DNA from 3 places in the Paenibacillus sp. FSL M7-0420 genome. Region 2 is predicted to be linked to each of the others. Evidence: riboswitches for the same ligand, from Rfam matches in the RefSeq annotation. Region 2 holds a riboswitch; each other region holds the start of a gene.
The links. Region 2 has a riboswitch for cyclic di-GMP ahead of MKX51_RS00845 (choice-of-anchor A family protein). Riboswitches for the same ligand answer to the same signal wherever they lie in the genome.

Region 1: it holds a riboswitch for cyclic di-GMP, as region 2 does, so the genes downstream of both, MKX51_RS29650 (flagellar assembly protein A) here and MKX51_RS00845 (choice-of-anchor A family protein) in region 2, are expected to answer to the same signal.
Region 3: it holds a riboswitch for cyclic di-GMP, as region 2 does, so the genes downstream of both, MKX51_RS01625 (transglutaminase-like domain-containing protein) here and MKX51_RS00845 (choice-of-anchor A family protein) in region 2, are expected to answer to the same signal.

Annotation. Positions count from the first base shown of each region.
Region 1 covers NZ_JBBOCJ010000001.1:6,912,915-6,920,619, reverse strand. Annotated here, with positions in the region: gene MKX51_RS29670 (aldehyde dehydrogenase) at 1-644, opposite strand, end outside; gene MKX51_RS29665 (Crp/Fnr family transcriptional regulator) at 675-1,379, opposite strand; gene hcp (hydroxylamine reductase) at 1,512-3,164, shown strand; gene MKX51_RS29655 (aldo/keto reductase) at 3,262-4,236, opposite strand; gene MKX51_RS29650 (flagellar assembly protein A) at 4,251-5,885, opposite strand; cyclic di-GMP riboswitch class I at 5,993-6,085, opposite strand; gene biuH (biuret amidohydrolase) at 6,591-7,274, shown strand; gene MKX51_RS29640 (ABC transporter substrate-binding protein) at 7,300-7,705, shown strand, end outside.
Region 2 covers NZ_JBBOCJ010000001.1:186,813-194,517, reverse strand. Annotated here, with positions in the region: gene MKX51_RS00850 (alpha/beta hydrolase) at 1-804, opposite strand, end outside; gene MKX51_RS00845 (choice-of-anchor A family protein) at 1,277-4,588, opposite strand; cyclic di-GMP riboswitch class I at 4,670-4,762, opposite strand; gene MKX51_RS00840 (hypothetical protein) at 5,520-5,885, shown strand; gene MKX51_RS00835 (ASCH domain-containing protein) at 6,249-6,671, opposite strand; gene MKX51_RS00830 (YukJ family protein) at 6,769-7,521, shown strand; gene MKX51_RS00825 (hypothetical protein) at 7,500-7,705, opposite strand, start outside.
Region 3 covers NZ_JBBOCJ010000001.1:378,844-386,548, forward strand. Annotated here, with positions in the region: gene MKX51_RS01610 (glycosyltransferase family 2 protein) at 1-47, shown strand, start outside; gene MKX51_RS01615 (GtrA family protein) at 37-441, shown strand; gene MKX51_RS01620 (class D sortase) at 513-1,166, shown strand; cyclic di-GMP riboswitch class I at 1,292-1,373, shown strand; cyclic di-GMP riboswitch class I at 1,447-1,527, shown strand; gene MKX51_RS01625 (transglutaminase-like domain-containing protein) at 1,541-2,350, shown strand; rRNA gene MKX51_RS01630 (16S ribosomal RNA) at 2,719-4,279, shown strand; rRNA gene MKX51_RS01635 (23S ribosomal RNA) at 4,523-7,568, shown strand; rRNA gene rrf (5S ribosomal RNA) at 7,704-7,705, shown strand, end outside.

The DNA of each region.
Region 1 (7,705 bases), 6.7 Mb from region 2:
TCAAGGGTGACTGGCACCAGGTTCTTCGCCGCCGCTTCCATGACAATTCTGCCTACAGGCACACTCCCGGTGAAAAAAATATAATCGAACGCCGCATGAATCAGCAGATTCGTCGTTTCCTTCTCGCCCTGTACTACCCGGATATAGGCGGGATCAAAGGTCTCCCGGATCATATCCTCGATGACAGCGGAGGTAGCGGGTGTACTCTCGGAAGGCTTCAGTACGGCGCAGTTCCCGGCGGCAATGGCGCCGATTAACGGCTCGATCAGCAGCTGGAACGGGTAGTTGAACGGCCCGATAATTAGCACCGTCCCGTAAGGCTCGGCTATGATTCTGCTCCGTGCCGGGAACAGGTGCAGCGGTGAGCCTACCTTCACCGGCTTCATCCAGCGCCGCAGGTGCTTCATCATATAGCCGATGCTGTCCAGCGTGAATCCGATCTCTGTGGCGTAAGCCTCGAACTCGCTTTTATGCAGATCCTGGTTCAGTGCAGCGATAATCCGGGCTTCATTGCGTGAGATGGCATCCTTCAGCTTCTGAAGCTGCTCCAGCCGGAAGCCGGGGGTTCTCGTGACTCCGCCGGTGAACCATTGTCTGTGCTCAGCCAGCAGCCGGTCGATCTGTTGTGCGGTGTATGGTGGCATGCTTGTATCCTCCTTGGTGATTTGCGGTTCCTATAGATTGCCTGCCGAAGAGGGCAGAGTCTGGATGTAATCATGCATCCGGCTCCGGTTCAGCAGGGTGATTTCATTGCCCTTGAATTCGATCCAGCCCTGGTCGCGCAGGAATCCCAGCTCCCGCGACAAGGAAGGGCGGGCGGTATTCATATGCTCAGCCCATTCCTTCCGGCTGAAGGGAAGCTTCAGGGTATCGGATTCCTGCTGTTCTCCCTGTTCCAGCAGGAAGTCTACGATACGGCGGCGCAGCGGTCCGGCGGACAGGTTCTCAATCTTCCGGTTCACGAGCACCAGCCGCTCGGACAGATTCTCGATGAAGCGGGTGAGGATATCGGTGTCAGCCGCGAATAATCTCAGCAGCTCCTGCTTGCTGATGAACATCACCTTGCAGGGACCTGTGGCTGTAACCGTAGCGGGCACGGTGTTATTCCTGCGGAACAATACGGCTTCGCCGATCGTCTGCCCTTCCTTCAGATGCGCGATGGTCACACTGCTGCCGGTGGGGTGTGTCTTCTGCACCTCAATGCGGCCGGAGAGCAGAATCCCAAGCCGGTCCGCCGGATCGCCCTCTGCCAGAATAATCGCCTTCTTATGGTAGGAGCTGACAGCGTAAGCCAGCGTATGCAGCAGCTGTTCGATCTCTTCTACGGACTTTCCGCGAAATAGCAGGCAGGATTGCAGCGAAGCAGGCTCCGGTCTCATACTTTTCCTCCCGATGTGTTGTGATTGGTAACATTCGTTACCGATTGATAGACGAAAGTCTACTACAATTATTGGTAACTGTAAAGGCGAGGCACAGAGCGATTCCATTAATGATAAGGAGTGATTCAGGCAATGAGCGAAATGTTTTGTTTCCAGTGTCAGGAGGCAGCTAAGGGGACGGGTTGTACGATTCAGGGGGTGTGCGGCAAGACCAGTGAGGTAGCGAATCTGCAGGATCTTCTGGTGTATACACTTAAGGGCATTGCCGTCTTCGCGCGCAGCGGGCGTGAGCTGGGGATTACTGATCCGGTGACGGAGAGATTTATTATAGAGAGCTTGTTCGCTACGATTACCAATGCCAACTTTGTGCCGGAATATTTCACCGCGAAGATCCGCGAGGGTCTGGCCCTGCGGGATACGTGGCGCAGCAGGGTGGCGGATGCCGGAGTGGCGGCGTATCTGTCTGATCATGACGCGGCGAACTGGAATGCAGGGACTGATGAAGAGCTGATGGACAAGGCGGTAACGGTAGGTGTGTTAGCTACAGAACATGAGGATATCCGTTCCTTGCGCGAACTGCTGACCTACGGTCTGAAGGGGATGGCTGCTTACATGGAGCATGCTGCGGTATTGGGCTTCTATGAAGCAGGAGCCCATGCTTTTATGGAAAAAGGCTTGGCTGCTGCCCTTGATGACAGTCTGAGCGGCGGTGAGCTGACGGCTCTGGTGCTGGAATGCGGCAAGTTCGGCGTGGATGTGATGGCCTTGCTTGACCGTGCGAACACAGCAGCCTACGGCAACCCTGAGATTACCAAAGTGAACATTGGTGTGGGCACGAATCCTGGTATTCTGATCAGCGGTCATGATCTTAAGGATATGGAGGCGCTGCTGAAGCAGACCGAGGGTACCGGAGTGGATGTGTATACGCACAGTGAGATGCTGCCGGCCCACTACTATCCGGCCTTCAAGAAGTATAGCCATTTCGTTGGCAACTACGGCAATGCATGGTGGAAGCAGAATGAGGAATTTGCCAGCTTCAATGGTCCAATTCTGATGACCACGAACTGCATCGTGCCGCCGAAGGACAGCTACAAAGACCGGCTGTACACGACAGGCAACACCGGGTATCCGGGAATTCAGCATATCGCGGCAGGCGCGGACGGAGAGAAGGATTTCTCACCCCTGATCGAGCAGGCCAAGAGCTGCAGCGCTCCGGTGGAGATTGAGACAGGCGAGATTATCGGCGGCTTCGCGCATGCGGCTGTAATGAATGTGGCGGATCAGGTGGTTGGAGCGGTAGAGAGCGGCGCCATCAAGCAATTCTTCGTCATGGCCGGCTGCGACGGACGGATGAAGAGCCGGAATTATTACACCGACTTCGCAGCAGAGCTGCCTAGTGACACGGTGATCCTTACCGCAGGCTGTGCCAAATACAAATATAACAAGCTGGCGCTTGGCGATATCGGCGGAATTCCCCGCGTGCTTGATGCCGGTCAGTGCAATGACTCCTATTCCCTTGTGGTTATAGCGCTTAAGCTGAAGGAAGTGTTCGGTCTGGCGGATATCAACGATCTTCCGATCTCCTATAACATTGCCTGGTATGAGCAAAAGGCGGTCATCGTACTGCTGGCGCTGCTGCATCTGGGCGTGAAGAACATTCACCTGGGTCCTACACTTCCGGCGTTCCTGTCGCCTAATGTAGCCAAGGTCTTGGTCGATACCTTCGGTATCGGCGGGATTACTACCGTACAGGAAGACATGGAGCGGTTCATTGCTGCGGTCTAATACCATACAGATTCAGCATTAGCCAAAATACACAAAAGCGAGTCTCCGTATACGGAGGCTCGCTTTTGTGTATGGATATGAACATCACCGTCAGCGTTTACGGCAGCCGGTAGACTGCAAACGGCTCGCCGGTGCGGAGGGCGGCGCTGGCCTGGTCAAGCTGCTCAAGTGTTCCTGCATCCGGTGAAGCAGAGAGACTCTGCAGATTATGCTGTACCTGCTCTACTGCAGTTGCGCCGACAATCACCGTGGAGACGGCGGGCCGGTTCATCAGCCAGGCCAGGGATAGAGCCGCAGGTGAAGTGCCCATCTCCTCCGCAATTGCTTGAACCTGCTCCCCGAGCGAGATGCGCTCCGGGGTAAGGAAGCGGCGGAAGTTCGGATCGGTCTCTGCTCTGGAGCCGGCAGGGGCACTGCTGCTGCCGGCATATTTGCCGGTAAGAATGCCGCCCGCCAGAGGGAAGTATGGGATGATGCCCAGACCCTGATCCAGGCAGAGCGGAAGCAGCTCGGCTTCGGGCGTGCGGTCAGCCAGCGAATAGCTGCATTGGATAGAGATGTATTTCGCCCAGTTACGCGCTTCGCTGATTCCGAGCGCCTTCATCAGCTCCCAGGCGGCATAATTGGAGGCTCCGATATACCGCACCTTGCCTGCGGAGATCAGATCATCCAGCGTGCGCAGTGTTTCCTCCAGCGGTGTGTAGGGGTCGAAGGTGTGAATCTGGTACAGATCCACATAGTCGGTCTTCAGCCGGCGCAGGCTGCCCTCCAGCTCCTGCATCAGATGATGGCGCGAAGAGCCGCTGCCGCCGGGTCCCTCATGCTTCGGCAATCCGGCCTTGGTCGCCAGCACAGCGTTATGGCGTCTGCCTTCAAGCGCAAGGCCAATGATCCGCTCCGATTCAGAGCCGGCATAGATATTGGCGGTATCGATGAAATTGATGCCCTGATCCATAGCGGTGTGCAGAATGCGGACCGAGGTCTCCTGATCTGCCCGTTTGCCGAAGGAATTGGTTCCAAGACCCAGGGCGGACACCTGCAGGCCGCTATTGCCCAGACGGTTATATCTCACGCGCTCACTTCTCCTTATATAGTAGTAGTCTTAGCAGAATCACGCACAAGCAGCTTGCCGCCGGACTCCAGGCGGCTCTCCTGCGACCGGGCAAGATTAATTACCGCATGCTCCTCCTGGAGCAGCTCAATCTCCTCGCTCAGCTTGAGGAGCAGCCTGGAGAAGCGGCTTAGCACACTGTCTGTGATGTACCCGGTGAATTGTCCCGGATGGGCGAATACCTCAAGCATCTGCCGGAGCGGGTCTGTGCCGGAGCCGAACTCTCCGTTCATACGGCTCAGGGCAGCCTGAAGATCACGGATCAGGCTGCCGAGGTGGCTGTATTTATCTTCCAGCAGCAGCATGACTACCAGGCCGTAATTCACGGATTGCTGGCGGGATTCCACATTCTTGGCCAGCTGGCGCGCTGCCTCCAGCAGTCCGTCCGTCTCTGTCCGCAGCAGGCTTGCGAGGCTATGCAGACGATGCTGCAGTACCCCGGCGTGTCCGGCGTACAGGCCGCTGCCGGTGACCTGGCCGCTAACGTAAATACTGCCGGTGGCTATAATTGTAGATTGGCGGATATCGCCATAGACGTACACATTCCCGAGGGCTTCAACCCGTACAGGTCCTTCCAGATCTCCCGGTACAATGATGTCACCTGCGAACATAACATCGCCCGCAGGATCGGTCATCTCGCTGGTCAGCAGACAGGCCGGAGGGAAGTCACATATCCGGACGCTGCTGTTTCCTCCGCAGATGCGGGGTCTGCCGGTATGCCGGGCCACGATATGACCGCAGGGAAGGAGCTTGGCATGATTACCGGCAGCAAAGTAGAGATCCTGCGGCGGGGGAGGGGGCAGTACCCTTCCGTCTGTATCGAGGCCGGGAATGCCTTCTTCGGGCGGCAGTTTGCGGGCGAAGACTTCGCCTGCAAAGGTAAAGGGGGCCCCCGGGAAACGGAGATACTCCATGGTATCCTCAGGCTTCTGACCCGGGGCTCCCTGTCCCTGAAGCATCCGGTTCCCCTCCAGTGTATGCTCCGGCAGCAGGAATTCCAGCCGGGCTTCCTTGCCGGGCAGCGGGGATCTTCCTTCAGCGATGCAAACGGGAAGATATGTAGGGTTCTCCAGCTCCGCGTACAGGGCGGGAATGTTCAGGTTGCGCAGAATAAAACGGTTGTCCAGTGAGGCGATAATCTGTTCTATGGTGAGCGTGGACAGCAGCATCGCCGGATTGGGCTGGGCACGGACAACCGCTTCGAAGGCGGCAGGACAGTTGACCAGATTCCAGGCGTACTTCTCTGCACGGTATAAAGTGAAGTGGACCTTGAGCTTGTCAGGCGATACGGTAATTTCATATTGCGGCTTCTCACAGATCTCCCAAGTGATATAATCCGCCCTGGTCACCTCGGTTGGTTCTGTAACGGTCTTCCAGTTGATCTTCAGGACAACAGGGTGGATCGCAGAAATGCGGGCGGGAGCACCTCCGGGGAGCGGGGGAGTAATAAATATCTGGTTGTCCTGCACGAGGATAATTCCATTCTTATCTCCAGTTGTCCCGTCAGAAGTCCGGCCCTCCACAGAGAATGAATCCAGGAGACCTTTACGTTCGAGCATCAGGGACTCTACGAATTCATATCGGCTTGGTTCGATATCCTGCTGCGGCATGGTTGTAACCTCACTTTTTCGTATGATCAATGGCAATTCGTACAGAAAAAGAACATCATCAAGCCTGGGAGGCTTCCCCTCCTGAACAGCTGGCTTAAGTGGTCTCTATTGGCAGCCTGGCAACCGTAAACGCAGATTCTGGCGTTCTTAGGCCCATAGCTTTGCGTCCTGCCCTTTCGGGGAGTTTGCCTTTAGAAATAGATCAATGATATACATCCTGTAGAGGCAATGAATAGTGGTCGACTGCAATCGACAAAAAGAATCATAAATAGTTCTTATGCGTCATTAACTTCTGCAAACAAGCTTAATTCTAGTACTTAAAGAGCTATTTTTCAACTATATTATGCCTATTTATCAAAAAACTCGAAATATGCAGCTCTATTTCGACAAAAAAACTGGTTTCCCAGCGCTTACAGCTTATGGAAGAGGCAGAAGGAGGAAAGTGTGAGCATTGAACTGTTGGGACACTCTGGGCTTGGTAAGACCCGGAGTGTTCCTTTTTGATAAGGAGTATTGCGAGTATAAATGTTATGTATATGTTAACTATGTAAATAAACACAAACATTCAGTGTATTATTTCGTAATAAAACCGAAGACATCCCAAATTCATTGTAATATAATCTAACTCATACCAAGGAAACGCGAATTAATGTTAACTAATATAACATTAATAGAGATAGCGACATCAGGAGAGGAGCATAAACCATGCAGATTGCAGCAACACCTTACATCTGGCCTTATGACGGGGCTGTGGACCCGGCGAAGACAGCGCTGATGATTATCGACATGCAGACGGATTTTTGCGGCAAGGGCGGTTACGTCGAGAGAATGGGTTATGACCTCTCATTAACAGCGAGGGCGATTCAGCCCATTCAGCGGCTGCTGGCACGTATCCGGGAGATTGAAGGGTTCACCGTGATCCATACCCGCGAGGGGCATAAGCCGGATCTGTCGGATCTGCCGGCGAACAAACGGTGGCGCAGCCGCCAGATTGGGGCCGAGATCGGCTCCGAAGGACCGGCGGGACGAATCCTCGTGCGGGGGGAGCGCGGCTGGCAGATCATTGAGGAGCTGGCGCCTGCTGGCGGAGAGTACATTATAGACAAGCCGGGCAAAGGGAGCTTTTACGCAACGGACCTGGACCTGATCCTGAAGAATAAAGGAATTACCCATCTGATTCTGACTGGTATTACTACCGATGTCTGTGTACACACCACGATGCGGGAAGCCAATGACCGCGGGTACGAGTGTCTGATTCTTGCGGATTGCACGGGAGCGACGGATGAAGCGAATCACCTGGCGGCGCTGAGTATGGTTCAAATGCAGGGCGGGGTGTTCGGCAGTGTAAGTGATTCACAAGCGGTGCTGCGTGCGCTGGAGCAATACTAAATCATTCATAAACGGGGGAATAACCATGTGGAACAAGTCCAGAACGAAAGCGCTGATGCTGTTAACCTCGCTGATGCTGCTCCTGACCGCCTGCGGTAACACTACGGAAGCCGGTAAGGCCGAAGGCCAGGGAGCGGAAGGCTCAGGCGAGCTGAAGAAGGTGGTGCTCCGGCTGAAGTGGATTCACCAGGCGCAGTTTGCCGGCTTTTATACCGCGGTGGAAAAAGGCTTCTATAAAGAAGCGGGGCTGGATGTTGAGATCCGCCCGGGGGGCTCGGATTTCCCCGCTGTGCAGATGGTAGCTTCCGGCAGTGAGGAGTTCGGAGTTACGGGTGCCGACCAGGTCGTCATCGCCAGAGAGAAAGGCGTCCCTGTCAAAGCGTTATCCGCGATCTACCGCAAAACCCCGTTCGTCATGTTCACACTCAAAG
Region 2 (7,705 bases):
ATTCATCATCGCATAAGGCACGAACTTATCCGCATCCCCGTGGATGAACAGAATTGGCACCTTGGCCTTGCGTACCTGCTTCAGCGCAGACGCCTCCCCGAAGGAATAACCGGCCTTCATCCGGGTCACCAGACTGGCCACCGGCACAAACGGGAAGCTGGGCAGACGATACATCCGCTTCAGCTGATAGGACAGCTGTGCCTTGACCGAGGTGTAGCCGCAATCGGCGACAATCGCCTTGACCTGCGGAGGAAGCTCCTCGCCGGACGTCATCAGCACCGTGGCTCCGCCCATCGATACGCCATGCAGCACGATCTGCGCGTCCGGGCCGTTCTCCTGCAGGACGAATCCGATCCATTTCAGATAATCCCGGCGCTCCGGCCAGCCAAAGCCGATATAATCTCCTTCACTTTTCCCGTGTCCCCTGGCATCAGGCAGCAGCACATTGTACCCCAGGTTCTCATAATAGTTCTTGGCGGTCGCTCCCATATCCTTGGCCTTCCCGGAATAACCGTGGGCAACAATGACCGTCCGTCCCGCAGCACGTGCTGACGCCAGATAATAGCCTTGCAGCTTGAGCCCATCCTCAGACACCAGTTCTACCTCACGGAAGGTCTGCCGGGACACCCACTCCGCTCCTTCTCCCCACGAGGCTCCGGCCACCGGCGGCGGATCAATCTTAAGGTCTGGGGTCTTGGCCAGGAATTCCTTAGGGGCCCGCTTAATGGCTACTCCATAAAAATAGAATCCGGCATACCCCACCCCTCCGGCCACCACGATCAGCACCACAAGCAGGTATATCATCCACATCAACGTTCCTCCTTCAGTAAGCAACCATATTAATTTGAGCCTAGTATAGCATGGGAGTACGGCCAACTAAAAATACGGCTGGGGCTACGGTAAGAGATTCAGCATGAATTTCTTTCTCTTCACAAACTTCAAATCCATTGCACTCTGCAAGACTCTTGAAAGAAGCAGGTGGACTCTATTTAGCACACTCGCCTTCCCGCAGCAGATTGCATGTATGTATGCTATTTTCCACATACATTTGGTCCGCTGCCTCTCTCATCGGCACATTGTATATTGTTTTTCGCATACATTTGGTCCGCTGACTCTCTCACCGGCACATTGTATGTTGTTTTTCGCATACATTCTGTATCCGGGCACTTATTTCCAACGAAAAAAGAGCTGCTTCCAGGAGAACGTCTTCTCCGAAAGCAGCCCTTGTCAAATCACAGGATCATTGTTTGTTTATATAAATCTCAGTTCCGGTCACTCATTTACGTTTGCTGTTTCTGGTGGTTCTTCTAAGAATCAAGCCCAGACCAGCGAGTGCCAAACCGGCAAAATAATAAGGCGCCGGACTGGATTCGCCCGTCTTCGGCAAGGTTCCATCCACAGGCACACCGCCTAGAGGAACCTCATCATCAATAAGGACTACATCGGGTGCCGGTTCTGCTGAAGGCGTTGGCTCCGGTGTTGCTGCTATTGGCGCAACCGCAATAGCCGGTGTCGGCGTTGATGCCGGTACTGTTGTAGCTATCGGAGTTGCTACAGGCCCAAGCGGCAGCGGATCATCATTCACAGCCACATCATTGCTCACGATAAATCCGATAATCGGAGTCGGCGTAGGCACTGGAGGGAAACTGAACGGCGGCGATGTTAGCGCTGGCGTTGTTACTGGTGTTGGATCTGGTGTCGGCGTTGGTGTCGGCTCTACCGTCGGTGTTGGTGTCGGCGTCGGTGTTGGTGTCGGCGTTGGTGTCGGCGTCGGCGTTGGTGTCGGCGTCGGTGTTGGTGTCGGCGTTGGTGTCGGCGTTGGTGTCGGTGTCGGCGTTGGTGTCGGTGTTGGTGTTGGTGTCGGTGTCGGTGTTGGTGTTGGTGTTGGTGTTGGTGTTGGTGTTGGTGTTGGCGTTGGTGTCGGTACTGCTGTTGGCGTCGGTGTTGGCTCTGCCGTTGGTGTTGGTGTCGGTTCTATCGTCGGCGTCGGTGTTGGCTCTGCCGTTGGCGTTGGTGTCGGCTCTGCCGTTGGCGTTGGTGTCGGCTCTGCCGTTGGCGTTGGTGTCGGCTCTGCTGTTGGTGTCGGTGTCGGTACTGCCGTTGGCGTCGGTGTCGGTACTGCCGTTGGCGTCGGTGTTGGCTCTGCCGTTGGCGTTGGTGTCGGTTCTACCGTTGGCGTTGGTGTCGGCTCTGCCGTTGGTGTTGGTGTCGGTTCTGCCGTTGGTGTTGGCGTAGGCACCGCTGTTGGCGTTGGTGTCGGTTCTACCGTTGGCGTTGGTGTCGGCTCTACCGTCGGTGTTGGTGTTGGCTCTGCCGTTGGTGTTGGCGTTGGCTCTACCGTTGGTGTCGGTGTCGGTTCTACCGTTGGCGTTGGTGTCGGCTCTACCGTCGGTGTTGGTGTTGGCTCTGCCGTTGGCGTTGGTGTCGGCTCTACCGTCGGTGTTGGTGTTGGCTCTGCCGTTGGTGTTGGCGTTGGCTCTACCGTTGGTGTCGGCTCTGCCGTTGGTGTTGGCGTAGGCACCGCTGTCGGCGTCGGTGTTGGCTCTGCCGTTGGCGTTGGTGTCGGTTCTACCGTTGGCGTTGGCGTAGGCACCGCTGTCGGCGTCGGTGTCGGCTCTGCCGTTGGCGTTGGTGTCGGCTCTGCCGTTGGTGTTGGTGTCGGTACTGCCGTTGGCGTTGGTGTCGGTACTGCCGTTGGTGTTGGTGTCGGTTCTGCCGTTGGTGTTGGTGTCGGTACTGCTGTTGGCGTTGGTGTCGGTACTGCTGTTGGTGTTGGTGTCGGTACTACCGTTGGTGTTGGTGTCGGTACTGCTGTTGGCGTTGGTGTCGGTACTGCTGTTGGCGTTGGTGTCGGTACTGCTGTTGGCGTTGGTGTCGGTACTGCCGTTGGCGTTGGTGTCGGTACTGCCGTTGGTGTTGGTGTCGGTACTGCCGTTGGTGTTGGTGTCGGTACTGCCGTTGGTGTTGGTGTCGGTACTGCTGTTGGCGTTGGTGTCGGTACTGCCGTTGGCGTTGGTGTCGGTACTGCCGTTGGTGTCGGTGTCGGTTCTACCGTTGGCGTTGGTGTCGGCTTCACGGTCGGCGTCGGTGTTGGCTTCACGGTCGGCGTTGGTGTCGGCTTCACGGTCGGCGTTGGTGTTGGCTTCACGGTCGGCGTTGGTGTCGGCTTCACGGTCGGCGTCGGTGTTGGCTTCACCGTTGGCGTTGGTGTTGGCTTCACGGTCGGTGTCGGCGTTGGCTTCACGGTCGGTGTTGGCGTTGGCTTCACGGTCGGCGTTGGTGTCGGCTTCACGGTCGGCGTTGGTGTTGGCTTCACAGTCGGCGTTGGCGTTGGCTTCACGGTCGGTGTCGGCGTTGGCTTCACGGTCGGTGTTGGCGTCGGCTTCACGGTCGGCGTCGGCGTCGGCTTCACGGTCGGCGTCGGCGTTGGCTTCACAGTTGGCGTTGGTGTCGGCTTTACAGTCGGCGTTGGCTTTGGAGTTGGGGTGCACACAGGTGTCGGGCTAGGTTTTACTGTGGGTGTAGGCTTCACTGTAGGTGTAGGCGTTACCGTTGGCGTTGGTGTTACCGTTGGTGTAGGTTTCACTGTTGGTGTAGGCGTTACCGTTGGTGTTGGTTTCACAGTCGGCGTTGGCGTTACCGTTGGTGTTGGTTTCACTGTCGGCGTTGCCGTTGGTGTCGGACTAGGTGTCGGCGTTGCGGTCGGCGTCGGACTCGGCGGCGGCCCCTCTCCCTCGTACAATCCCAGGTGCATCTCTACCCCGCCGCTAAAAGATTTTGCAATCAGGGTTCCGTACAGCTCTGCTCGGGCATAATGAACATCCGCTCTGGGTGCGAGAATGCTGCCATAGAAGGAGGTATTAGCGATATTCACCTCAGAAGCTTCGTAAAAGTTGAACAATACTTGACTGGCTCTGCCGTTATTCATTGAAAAGCTCGGCACATTGACTGTAGGCCCGCTTATATTAATAATCAGCGTAGCGTTCTGGGCAATGTTGAATTCAATATAGTTGGTCTTCGCCAGTGTCGAGGCATCCAAATGAACTACATTGAAACGATCCGGTGCACTTATCTTGAGCTGTCCATAATTGTTATTGCCGATCTCATTCGTGTCAGCCAAGGCCCCATACTCTGTGGAACGGGAGATCAGAGCCTGCTGCTCGGCTGCAAAATCAATCGGCTTCTCTTTCCTCTTAGTACCTATAATTTTAACCTGGGGCTCATTGACTGTAATGCTGTCCCCGTATACCACATTTCCGTAAATTTCTCCGCTACCCGAATGTTCAAAATTCTTGCCCGCAACCAGCACATCCGTAGGCGAAGCATTCCTGTATGCCCTGGCTACTCCGTAACCTCCGGTGAGGGTAATGTTCCCCGCCGCTGCCAGACGGCCTTCAATCTGATCACCGCCTTGTGTGAAATCCCCAAGAATAAAAGCATTAAAATTCCCTGCGACCCCCAAAACCGGTGTTGGCGTATAAGGAACCCCTGAAGCTGCTCTGACATCCGTGCCCCACGTAAAAGCACTGGATACGGTCAATAAGCCTGCCATAAGGATGGCGGCTGTTTTACGTACTCCTTTTTTCAATAGTCCACACCTCCTAGTTACTATTCTATGAATCTGTCACGCGACTATAACAACAAAAAGACCGCCAAGAAGGGTTAGCTTCACGGCGGCCGGACGACCCTAGTCTCAACTTTAGAGACAGTAGATTCCTGACTTTGCGTCCCGTTCTTTCGATCCGGTTTGCGTTTGTACATGATTTCGGTATGAAATTGGGAGTAACTTATGTAAATTCATCGTTGAGTCTATGACATTTGTTACTTTTGTACTAATTTCAGTTTATCCGCTCCCCCATCCTATTGTCAATCCATTCCCAGTATATTTTTTGAAATTATATTTTTCGATGGTTCCTCATTGATCCCTTGTACCATAAGGGTTCAGGGGCGAGTCTCTTTTTATTTATTGACGAAAAAAGTCGAGAAATCAGAAGATTGGCTGTAGCCGTTTGTCTCTCTTCCCTATAATAATATCAATTTATATTATTTAAATTTGATTCATTTGTCCTATTTTATAGCCCTCAGGCCCCTCGAACTCATTGTCTGCTCCTGTTCAATGCAATTTTACCTATTTACAGGCAGCTCAGCTCAGAAAAAAAGTGCCGCCCATAGGGACGACACCTGCTAATAGACTTCATATATTTTGAATAAAATGTCGCCTAGGCAGACCCGAACAGCTGAACCCAGCCAATCATCGATACCCAGAGCGGAACACTTAGAATGATCCCGAATACCAAACCACGGCGGAGACTTCCTTCATGACTCATTGCCATTCTCCTTTGAGCTGATTTATTTTTCAATCCTTAATCTTTAATATTTCAATTTTAATATAAAATAATTCATCTTATTTTTTTGTGAAATATATCACATTATTTGAGTTAATTTATAAAACCCATTGATTATTTTTTGAAGGATGAGTTACAATGCGAATATACGTTCTCTTCGAGGGGTTGAGAAGGATGCAAAGAGCAGAGAGCCAGGATAACCTGCTGGTCAAATCCTATATTTTGCTGCCGCTTATTTTATCCGCCTTCGAGCGCGATGCTTCTGCTATATCCTCAGAGCTGCGCACGCCTGCGCCTTATCTGGAGGTGATCCAGACGGCCGTCCATGCCGCTTCTGCTGATCTGCGGGAGGTCCGTGCCGGGATGCGCGCCCGTGGTCTGAAAGTCTATGAGCAGCAGCGGCTGGAGGCGGGTGTTGAAGCCAAATTCGTCTGCAGGGGTTATCACGAGCGGATGCTGCTGCTGGATGATGTGATTGCAGCCCAGGCCACTCTGCATATGCGCAGATACCTGGGTATGGAGAAGATGGAGCAGGGCTAACCAAAGAAGCCTGCCGCAAGCGGCAGACTTCTGCATGAAATGTTCACCCGGATGCGGTTACATTAACAACGTCCAATACCCGAGCGTGCCGCATATCACCACCACAGCTACCGGGTACAGGATTCTCCGGCTTACCTGATCCCTGAACGCAAGAAACAAACAAAGCATACAAAGCCATGCAATTAGAAGGCTTCCCATCTATTATGCATACGCTCCTTCCCGGCATTTCTGCCCCTCTCCAGCGGTAGACCGCCTCAGAGCACAACTATCCTTATATATAGGAAGATTTCCCGCCGAATATCCCAATTATACCAGCTGACAGCCAATCTGGAGCAATTTTTCTTCACATTGCCGTCAAGAAATTCACAATTCCTCTTCCAGCACAGGATATTCCCAGAAACCCAGACGTCCCTTAGCAGGGATGGGATGTACCAGCGGAACAACCTCCTCCAGCTTCCAGGCATACCTTCCTTCGGCATAATTGCCGAATACATATTCATTGCCGCCCGGCCAGCCTTGCTGCGCAAGCTCCGGCGTCACCTCACAGCAATCCGCAATGCGGCTGACTGCAATGATCTTGCCGGTTGGCAGGTTGTCCGCAGTGTAGCCGTAACGTGCCAGCAACGACTGATACGGCTCCGTCCGGCAGATCGCCTTATTCACCTGCATCCCGGCATGAATGGCTAACTCTCCCCGGTGGGCGGTCCGCCAGGTCCGGGTTTCGATTTGTTTTTCTCCCAGCGCAATTAATGTTGCCCACGGCTGGCGGATGGTCAGAATCTTCATAAAGTAGCTTGCCTCCTCTGATGAACACCTTTTTACTCAGAATTACTATGGCCTTCTACGGGAAAGAATAATAGCTAAGAAGGGGGACTGACGGACTATGGGTAACGGATTAGATCAAGGGTACGGGGTATTAAAATGCAAATTATCCAATGAGAATATCATATATAAGCTAGGTGTCAAAAATAATCATATCCAGGTACTGGTTGAGGTTGAAGGTGATATTCATAAAAAGTACAGGGTGGCTATCAATATCAGATCAAGCGCTAAAGCGGAACATTTACCGGAGGACACTGCAAATCAGGTGCTTTATTATGTGGGCGAAGATTTCAAAGCGGAAGAAACGGCCCGTTGGCTCACGCTTGAATCCGGCTTCACGAAGATCACCTGGCATAACCGGAGCCTTGCCCTAGATTATATCAGGGGAAACCTGGTGATTCCCAGTAAGATGGTGGCTCTGCCTAATACGAACCAGGATGACAAGGAAGACAATGATCCCCACAACAATCTGTATGATAAAATCACCTCTTATCTCAAGGAGGCACAGGAACAGGATGCAACCCTGTACGTATTCGGCGAGCCTTGGGGACCCGAAGAGGATAAATCCGATAAATACTTCGGCTTCTCCCCTGGGCAGGGCGTCCATAATATTCATATGAACCAAGGCAATGCGGGCGGGTACGCCAGAGAAAATGGCACATGGCAAGACGGCGGAGTCCTTATTCATTTCGAGAATGAACACAGATGGGTGGCTATCTTCCTGGCCTTCCAGTCCCAATCCTGGTGTACTAACGACCAGGGAGATGCCACCAAGCCGGTTAGTGAATGTAATCATACCAATGCTTTGTCATGAGCCAACACCAACGCATTAACCGCTGATACGGTATCCTTGGCATCCAGCTGTTCATCCAGCTTCAAATGAAGTTGTAAGGTAGCGACTGGTGAATGGTTAGCAGAAACGATGAGCTCAACCTCATGAGATGAGAGCACCTTCGCTTGCAGGATTTGCAGCCAGGGGATAAGATCCGGTAACGCTT
Region 3 (7,705 bases), 190 kb from region 2:
ATGCCGAGACCGAAGACACGCGGAAGGAAAGCGACTATGCAAAATAAGGCCTGGAGCGCAGGCATGATCCAGTTTCTGAAATTCAATGCGGTGGGCCTGCTTAACACGTTCATTGATTTTGCGGTATTTACCCTGCTGCATTCCCTGGGGATGCTCAACACCCCTGCACAGATTATTTCCTACAGCGCCGGGACGGCCAACAGCTTTGTCTGGAATAAGAAGGTGACCTTCAAGGGCCGGGACAGAGGAGGCAATAGCGGCTTTGACCGGATGCAGCTGGTGAGATTTATTGTGCTGAATCTGCTGGTGCTGGGCATTTCGGTGCTGCTGATTCATCTGCTGACTGACCGGCTGGGAGTCCAGGTGCTGATGGCCAAGGTGCTGGTTACCTTTATTACAGTAATCATTAATTTCTTTGGAAGCCGGAAGTGGGTATTCTAAAGAGATAGAGCGTATATCTTCCCCGTATTCTGCGGAGGCAGCACTTATTCTATATTGCGGAGGCGATTGTCATGCGGAAGTTATCCTATTTGATTATACTTGCCGGGGTCCTGATTATGCTCTACCCCAAAGGAAGCGAATGGTACGAGGACCGTCAGCAGCAGAAGCTGCTGGAAGAGGCTGAACAGGCCTATAGTGAAATCGTTCCTTCGGCTACGGCTCCTGCCAGCCAGGATCTGAGTAAGCCTTATGCGGAAGTCACCCAGCTGCTGGCGGAAGAGTCTGGTGCGGAAGAGCCGGTGCCCACTACAGCGCCCGAGATTGAAGTGGGAGGCAAGATCACCGCTATTATTGAAATCGATAAAATCGATCTGAAGCTGCCTGTACTGGAGGGCGCCAACAAGACCAATATGAAGCATGCAGCGGCGCATATGAAGGAGACAGCTCCGATTGGCGCGGTAGGCAATGCAGCGATTGCTGCGCATCGGTCAAGAACGGCAGGGCGGCTGTTCAACAGATTGGATGAGGTTGGTAAAGGGGATACCATTACTGTTATTACAAGCGGACAGGAATACAAGTATGTTGTATATGATGTATCTATTGTAGAGCCTACCGATATTTCGGTACTGAAGGGAAAGGATGACGATAAGATTTTGACCCTTATTACCTGTGATCCGCTAGTCAACCCTACCCACAGACTCATCATTCACGCGAAGCTGACCTGATTCTATCAGGACAAGGCGATAAAGGTCGAAAAAACATAAAATTTTAGTATATTTGTGGTGAAATCTAGCAATTGGGTCTTGCTAATAGATATAGATATGGTAAGATATAACTATGAAAGCTAATACACGATAAACGGCAAACCTATCGAAAGGTAGGGACGCAAAGCTACAGGGCCTTCCCGTCATGGATGGCAGCCAGTTACCGAATGAAGAGGCTTTTTTTGTTTGTTTTCATTCTGGATCTGTCATTATGTGGTAGTAGATTGGACAGATAAAGCTTATACGATAACGGCAAACCTATCGAAAGGTAGGGACGCAAAGCTAAAGGGCCTTCCCGTAAGAATGGCAGCCAGCTACCGAAAGGGGTTTTATCCATGAAGAAGTTTTATTTAATGCTGATTACGCTTTTTGTGATCGTCACTTCCGTGCAGACAGGCACTGCTCAAGCAGCAAATGCAGATTCAAGCTGGTTAAATGTTGGACAACTTGATCAAGGGATTATCGGGGTTTCGTACGATGTTCCTAAGGACAAGAAGATGAAGCTCATGATTACCAAGGACAATAACAGCTATACTTACAACTTATACACTTCCAAACCGACCGAGACGTTCCCGCTGCAACAAGGTAATGGCTCTTACAAGGTCTCCGTTCTTGAGAATACTACCGGCAACAAATACAAAGTACTATCTTCCGAGACTGTATCTCTCTCCATGAGCAATGTGAATGCCGTATATTTGAGCTCTGTACAGAATGTAAAGTGGAGTTCTTCCGATAAATCCGTTCAAAAGGCAGCACAGCTTACAAAGGGTCTGACCACAGATGCAGACAAAGTTAAGGCTATCTACAATTACATCGTAGCTAACGTGAAATATGACTACTCTCTGGCCAACAGTGTAAGCACGGATTATATTCCGAACAACGACAACACACTGGCTACCAACAAAGGGATCTGCTACGATTACGCTTCCTTGTTCGCTACTATGCTCCGCAGTGAAGGGATTCCAACCAAGTTGGTTATGGGGAATACAAGCTATGTAACTTCATACCATGCCTGGAACGAAGTGTTCCTGAACGGCAAATGGGTGACGATTGATACTACAGTGGATGCAGGTCTGGGCAAGAAAACAGCAACAACAGAACTGGTCAAATCAGCAAGCAAATATACTGCAGCGAAATTCTACTAAGAATAGCTGTGAACTATAGCATTATCTGAGACTAACCCGCTTAATCATTAAGCGGGTTATTTTTATTTATATAAAGGTTGCTTTTTAATAGAAGGATAGGTTATTATAAATAAGCGTTGTTGGAGCGGCAAAGGAAATGAGAGATTACTTAAATAAGTGATTTCAAAAATAAAGCTTGCATTGCTCAGAAGAACGTGATATATTATAAGAGTTGCTGGTGACGATAACATCGCCGCTAACAACGAGCTTGATCTTTGAAAACTGAACAACGAGTGAGTATCTGGAGATCACTTCGGTGAGATCCAAAATTAGAGAATGTAAATTCTCGTCAGATGTTTCAAAATGAGCAATCGCTCTTTCTAAATACCAATTTGGAGAGTTTGATCCTGGCTCAGGACGAACGCTGGCGGCGTGCCTAATACATGCAAGTCGAGCGGAGTGTGAAAGGAAGCTTGCTTCCTTTCAGACTTAGCGGCGGACGGGTGAGTAACACGTAGGCAACCTGCCCTCAAGCCTGGGATAACTACCGGAAACGGTAGCTAATACCGGATAATTTCTTTTTTCTCCTGAGGAGAGAATGAAAGGCGGAGCAATCTGCTGCTTGGGGATGGGCCTGCGGCGCATTAGCTAGTTGGTGGGGTAACGGCCCACCAAGGCGACGATGCGTAGCCGACCTGAGAGGGTGAACGGCCACACTGGGACTGAGACACGGCCCAGACTCCTACGGGAGGCAGCAGTAGGGAATCTTCCGCAATGGGCGCAAGCCTGACGGAGCAACGCCGCGTGAGTGATGAAGGTTTTCGGATCGTAAAGCTCTGTTGCCAGGGAAGAACGTCCGGTAGAGTAACTGCTGCCGGAGTGACGGTACCTGAGAAGAAAGCCCCGGCTAACTACGTGCCAGCAGCCGCGGTAATACGTAGGGGGCAAGCGTTGTCCGGAATTATTGGGCGTAAAGCGCGCGCAGGCGGTTATTTAAGTCTGGTGTTTAAACCTTGGGCTCAACCTGAGGTCGCACTGGAAACTGGGTGACTTGAGTACAGAAGAGGAAAGTGGAATTCCACGTGTAGCGGTGAAATGCGTAGATATGTGGAGGAACACCAGTGGCGAAGGCGACTTTCTGGGCTGTAACTGACGCTGAGGCGCGAAAGCGTGGGGAGCAAACAGGATTAGATACCCTGGTAGTCCACGCCGTAAACGATGAGTGCTAGGTGTTAGGGGTTTCGATACCCTTGGTGCCGAAGTTAACACAGTAAGCACTCCGCCTGGGGAGTACGGTCGCAAGACTGAAACTCAAAGGAATTGACGGGGACCCGCACAAGCAGTGGAGTATGTGGTTTAATTCGAAGCAACGCGAAGAACCTTACCAGGTCTTGACATCCAACTAACGAAGCAGAGATGCATCAGGTGCCCTTCGGGGAAAGTTGAGACAGGTGGTGCATGGTTGTCGTCAGCTCGTGTCGTGAGATGTTGGGTTAAGTCCCGCAACGAGCGCAACCCTTGACTTTAGTTGCCAGCAGGTGAAGCTGGGCACTCTAGAGTGACTGCCGGTGACAAACCGGAGGAAGGTGGGGATGACGTCAAATCATCATGCCCCTTATGACCTGGGCTACACACGTACTACAATGGCCGGTACAACGGGAAGCGAAGCCGCGAGGTGGAGCCAATCCCAGCAAAGCCGGTCTCAGTTCGGATTGCAGGCTGCAACTCGCCTGCATGAAGTCGGAATTGCTAGTAATCGCGGATCAGCATGCCGCGGTGAATACGTTCCCGGGTCTTGTACACACCGCCCGTCACACCACGAGAGTTTACAACACCCGAAGTCGGTGGGGTAACCCGCAAGGGAGCCAGCCGCCGAAGGTGGGGTAGATGATTGGGGTGAAGTCGTAACAAGGTAGCCGTATCGGAAGGTGCGGCTGGATCACCTCCTTTCTATGGAGAATCGTTCTCTGCAATGAGGACATTCAAATCGGAAGCTTCGCTTCCACCAAAGAACCCTTGGGTTCGAATGCTCACTCGTTGGTCAGTTTTGAGAGTTTAAGCTCTCAACTTGATCCTTGAAAACTGGATACCGAAACGAATTTGCGTTTTAGAACATCTTTTAGCTGAAACTTGTGTAAGCAAGTTGGAATAGTTATTAGTTGCTACCGTGATTTTCCTTAGGGAAAACACATTGGTTAAGCTACTAAGAGCACACGGAGGATGCCTAGGCGCCAGGAGCCGACGAAGGACGTGGCGAACAACGAAACTGCCTCGGGGAGCTGTAAGCAAGCTTTGATCCGGGGGTGTCCGAATGGGGAAACCCAGCTGTGGTAATTCGCAGTTACTCGTATCTGAATACATAGGATACGCAGAGGCAGACCAGGGGAACTGAAACATCTAAGTACCCTGAGGAAGAGAAAACAATAGTGATTCCGTCAGTAGCGGCGAGCGAACGCGGAACAGCCTAAACCAAGGGGCTTGCCTCTTGGGGTTGTGGGACGTCTCACATGGAGTTACAAAGGAATTCAGTAGGTGAAGAGGTCTGGAAAGGCCCGCGATAGAGGTAAAAGCCCTGTAGCCCAAACTGTGTTCTCTCCGAGACGGATCCCGAGTAGTGCGGGGCACGTGAAACCCCGTATGAATCCAGCAGGACCATCTGCTAAGGCTAAATACTACCTGGCGACCGATAGTGAAACAGTACCGTGAGGGAAAGGTGAAAAGCACCCCGGAAGGGGAGTGAAATAGAACCTGAAACCGTGTGCTTACAAAAAGTCAGAGCCCTTTCTATGGGTGATGGCGTGCCTTTTGTAGAATGAACCGGCGAGTTACGTTTAACATGCAAGGTTAAGGTGAGAAGCCGGAGCCGCAGCGAAAGCGAGTCTGAATAGGGCGATTTAGTATGTGGACGTAGACCCGAAACCGTGTGATCTACCCCTGTCCAGGGTGAAGGTGCGGTAACACGCACTGGAGGCCCGAACCCACGCATGTTGAAAAATGCGGGGATGAGGTGGGGGTAGCGGAGAAATTCCAATCGAACTCGGAGATAGCTGGTTCTCCCCGAAATAGCTTTAGGGCTAGCCTCGGTGAATGGAGTGGTGGAGGTAGAGCACTGATTGGGTGCGGGGCCCGCAAGGGTTACCAAGCTCAGTCAAACTCCGAATGCCATTTACTTCTTGCCGGGAGTCAGACAGTGAGTGCTAAGATCCATTGTCAAAAGGGAAACAGCCCAGACCATCAGCTAAGGTCCCCAAGTGTGTGTTAAGTGGGAAAGGATGTGGAGTTGCACAGACAACCAGGATGTTGGCTTAGAAGCAGCCACCATTGAAAGAGTGCGTAATAGCTCACTGGTCGAGTGACTCTGCGCCGAAAATGTAACGGGGCTAAACACACCACCGAAGCTATGGCTAGGATCGACTTCACTGCGCCTTTGAGGCGTGTTTATCCGGAATCATGAATGCCAATAAATCATCTGAAAGGATGGTTGGCTAAATGACTCCAGGGGATAGACACGAACTTCGAAGCTGGAGTGAAGTCGATCCTGGGGTAGGGGAGCGTTGTATGTGGGTTGAAGGTGTACCGTAAGGAGCGCTGGACAGCATACAAGTGAGAATGCCGGTATGAGTAACGAAAAGATCAGTGAGAATCTGATCCGCCGAAAGCCCAAGGTTTCCTGAGGAAGGCTCGTCCGCTCAGGGTAAGTCGGGACCTAAGGCGAGGCCGACAGGCGTAGTCGAAGGACAACAGTTTGAAATTACTGTACCACCGTAATCCGCTATGAGCGATGGGGTGACGCAGGAGGGTAGTGACGCGGACTGATGGATGTCCGTCTAAGCAGTGAGGCTGGTGTGCAGGCAAATCCGCACATCATTAAGGCTGGGCTGTGATGGGGAGCGAAAATTACAGTAGCGAAGGTCATGATCTCACACTGCCAAGAAAAGCCTCTAGTCAGGAGAAGGTGCCCGTACCGCAAACCGACACAGGTAGGCGAGAAGAGAATTCTAAGGCGCGCGGAAGAACTCTCGTTAAGGAACTCGGCAAAATGACCCCGTAACTTCGGGAGAAGGGGTGCCTCGGTAGGGTGAATAGCCCGAGGGGGCCGCAGTGAAAAGGCCCAAGCGACTGTTTAGCAAAAACACAGGTCTGTGCGAAGCCGCAAGGCGAAGTATACGGGCTGACGCCTGCCCGGTGCTGGAAGGTTAAGGGGAGCGGTTAGGAGCAATCCGAAGCTGTGAACCGAAGCCCCAGTAAACGGCGGCCGTAACTATAACGGTCCTAAGGTAGCGAAATTCCTTGTCAGGTAAATTCTGACCCGCACGAATGGCGTAACGACTTGGGCGCTGTCTCAACGAGAGATCCGGTGAAATTTTAATACCTGTGAAGATGCAGGTTACCCGCGACAAGACGGAAAGACCCCATGGAGCTTTACTGCAGCTTGATATTGAATTTGGGTACGATCTGTACAGGATAGGTGGGAGCCGTGGAGGCAGGAGCGCAAGCTTCTGCGGAGGCGCCGTTGGGATACCACCCTGATCGTATCTAGGTTCTAACCTAGTGCCCTCATCGGGTACGGGGACCGTGTCAGGCGGGCAGTTTGACTGGGGCGGTCGCCTCCTAAAGAGTAACGGAGGCGTTCAAAGGTTCCCTCAGAATGGTTGGAAATCATTCGCAGAGTGCAAAGGCATAAGGGAGCTTGACTGCGAGACCTACAAGTCGAGCAGGGACGAAAGTCGGACTTAGTGATCCGGTGGTACCGCATGGAAGGGCCATCGCTCAACGGATAAAAGCTACCCTGGGGATAACAGGCTTATCTCCCCCAAGAGTCCACATCGACGGGGAGGTTTGGCACCTCGATGTCGGCTCATCGCATCCTGGGGCTGAAGTAGGTCCCAAGGGTTGGGCTGTTCGCCCATTAAAGCGGTACGCGAGCTGGGTTCAGAACGTCGTGAGACAGTTCGGTCCCTATCTGTCGTGGGCGCAGGAAATTTGAGAGGAGCTGTCCTTAGTACGAGAGGACCGGGATGGACGTACCGCTGGTGCATCAGTTGTTCCGCCAGGAGCATGGCTGAGTAGCTACGTACGGACGGGATAAGCGCTGAAAGCATCTAAGCGTGAAGCCCCCCTCAAGATGAGATTTCCCAATTAGTAAGACCCCTTGAAGACGACGAGGTAGATAGGTTGGAGGTGGAAGTGCAGTAATGCATGGAGCTGACCAATACTAATCGGTCGAGGGCTTATCCAAATTTCTAACACGCAGATTCGTTTCGGATTCAGTTTTCAGGCGATCAAGCCTGGTACACCTTAAGCTGCATGTCCTTTCTGGGGACAGATATTTTCTCGCAGCGATTTCGAGAAGCGGAAGCTTCGAAAAATCATGTT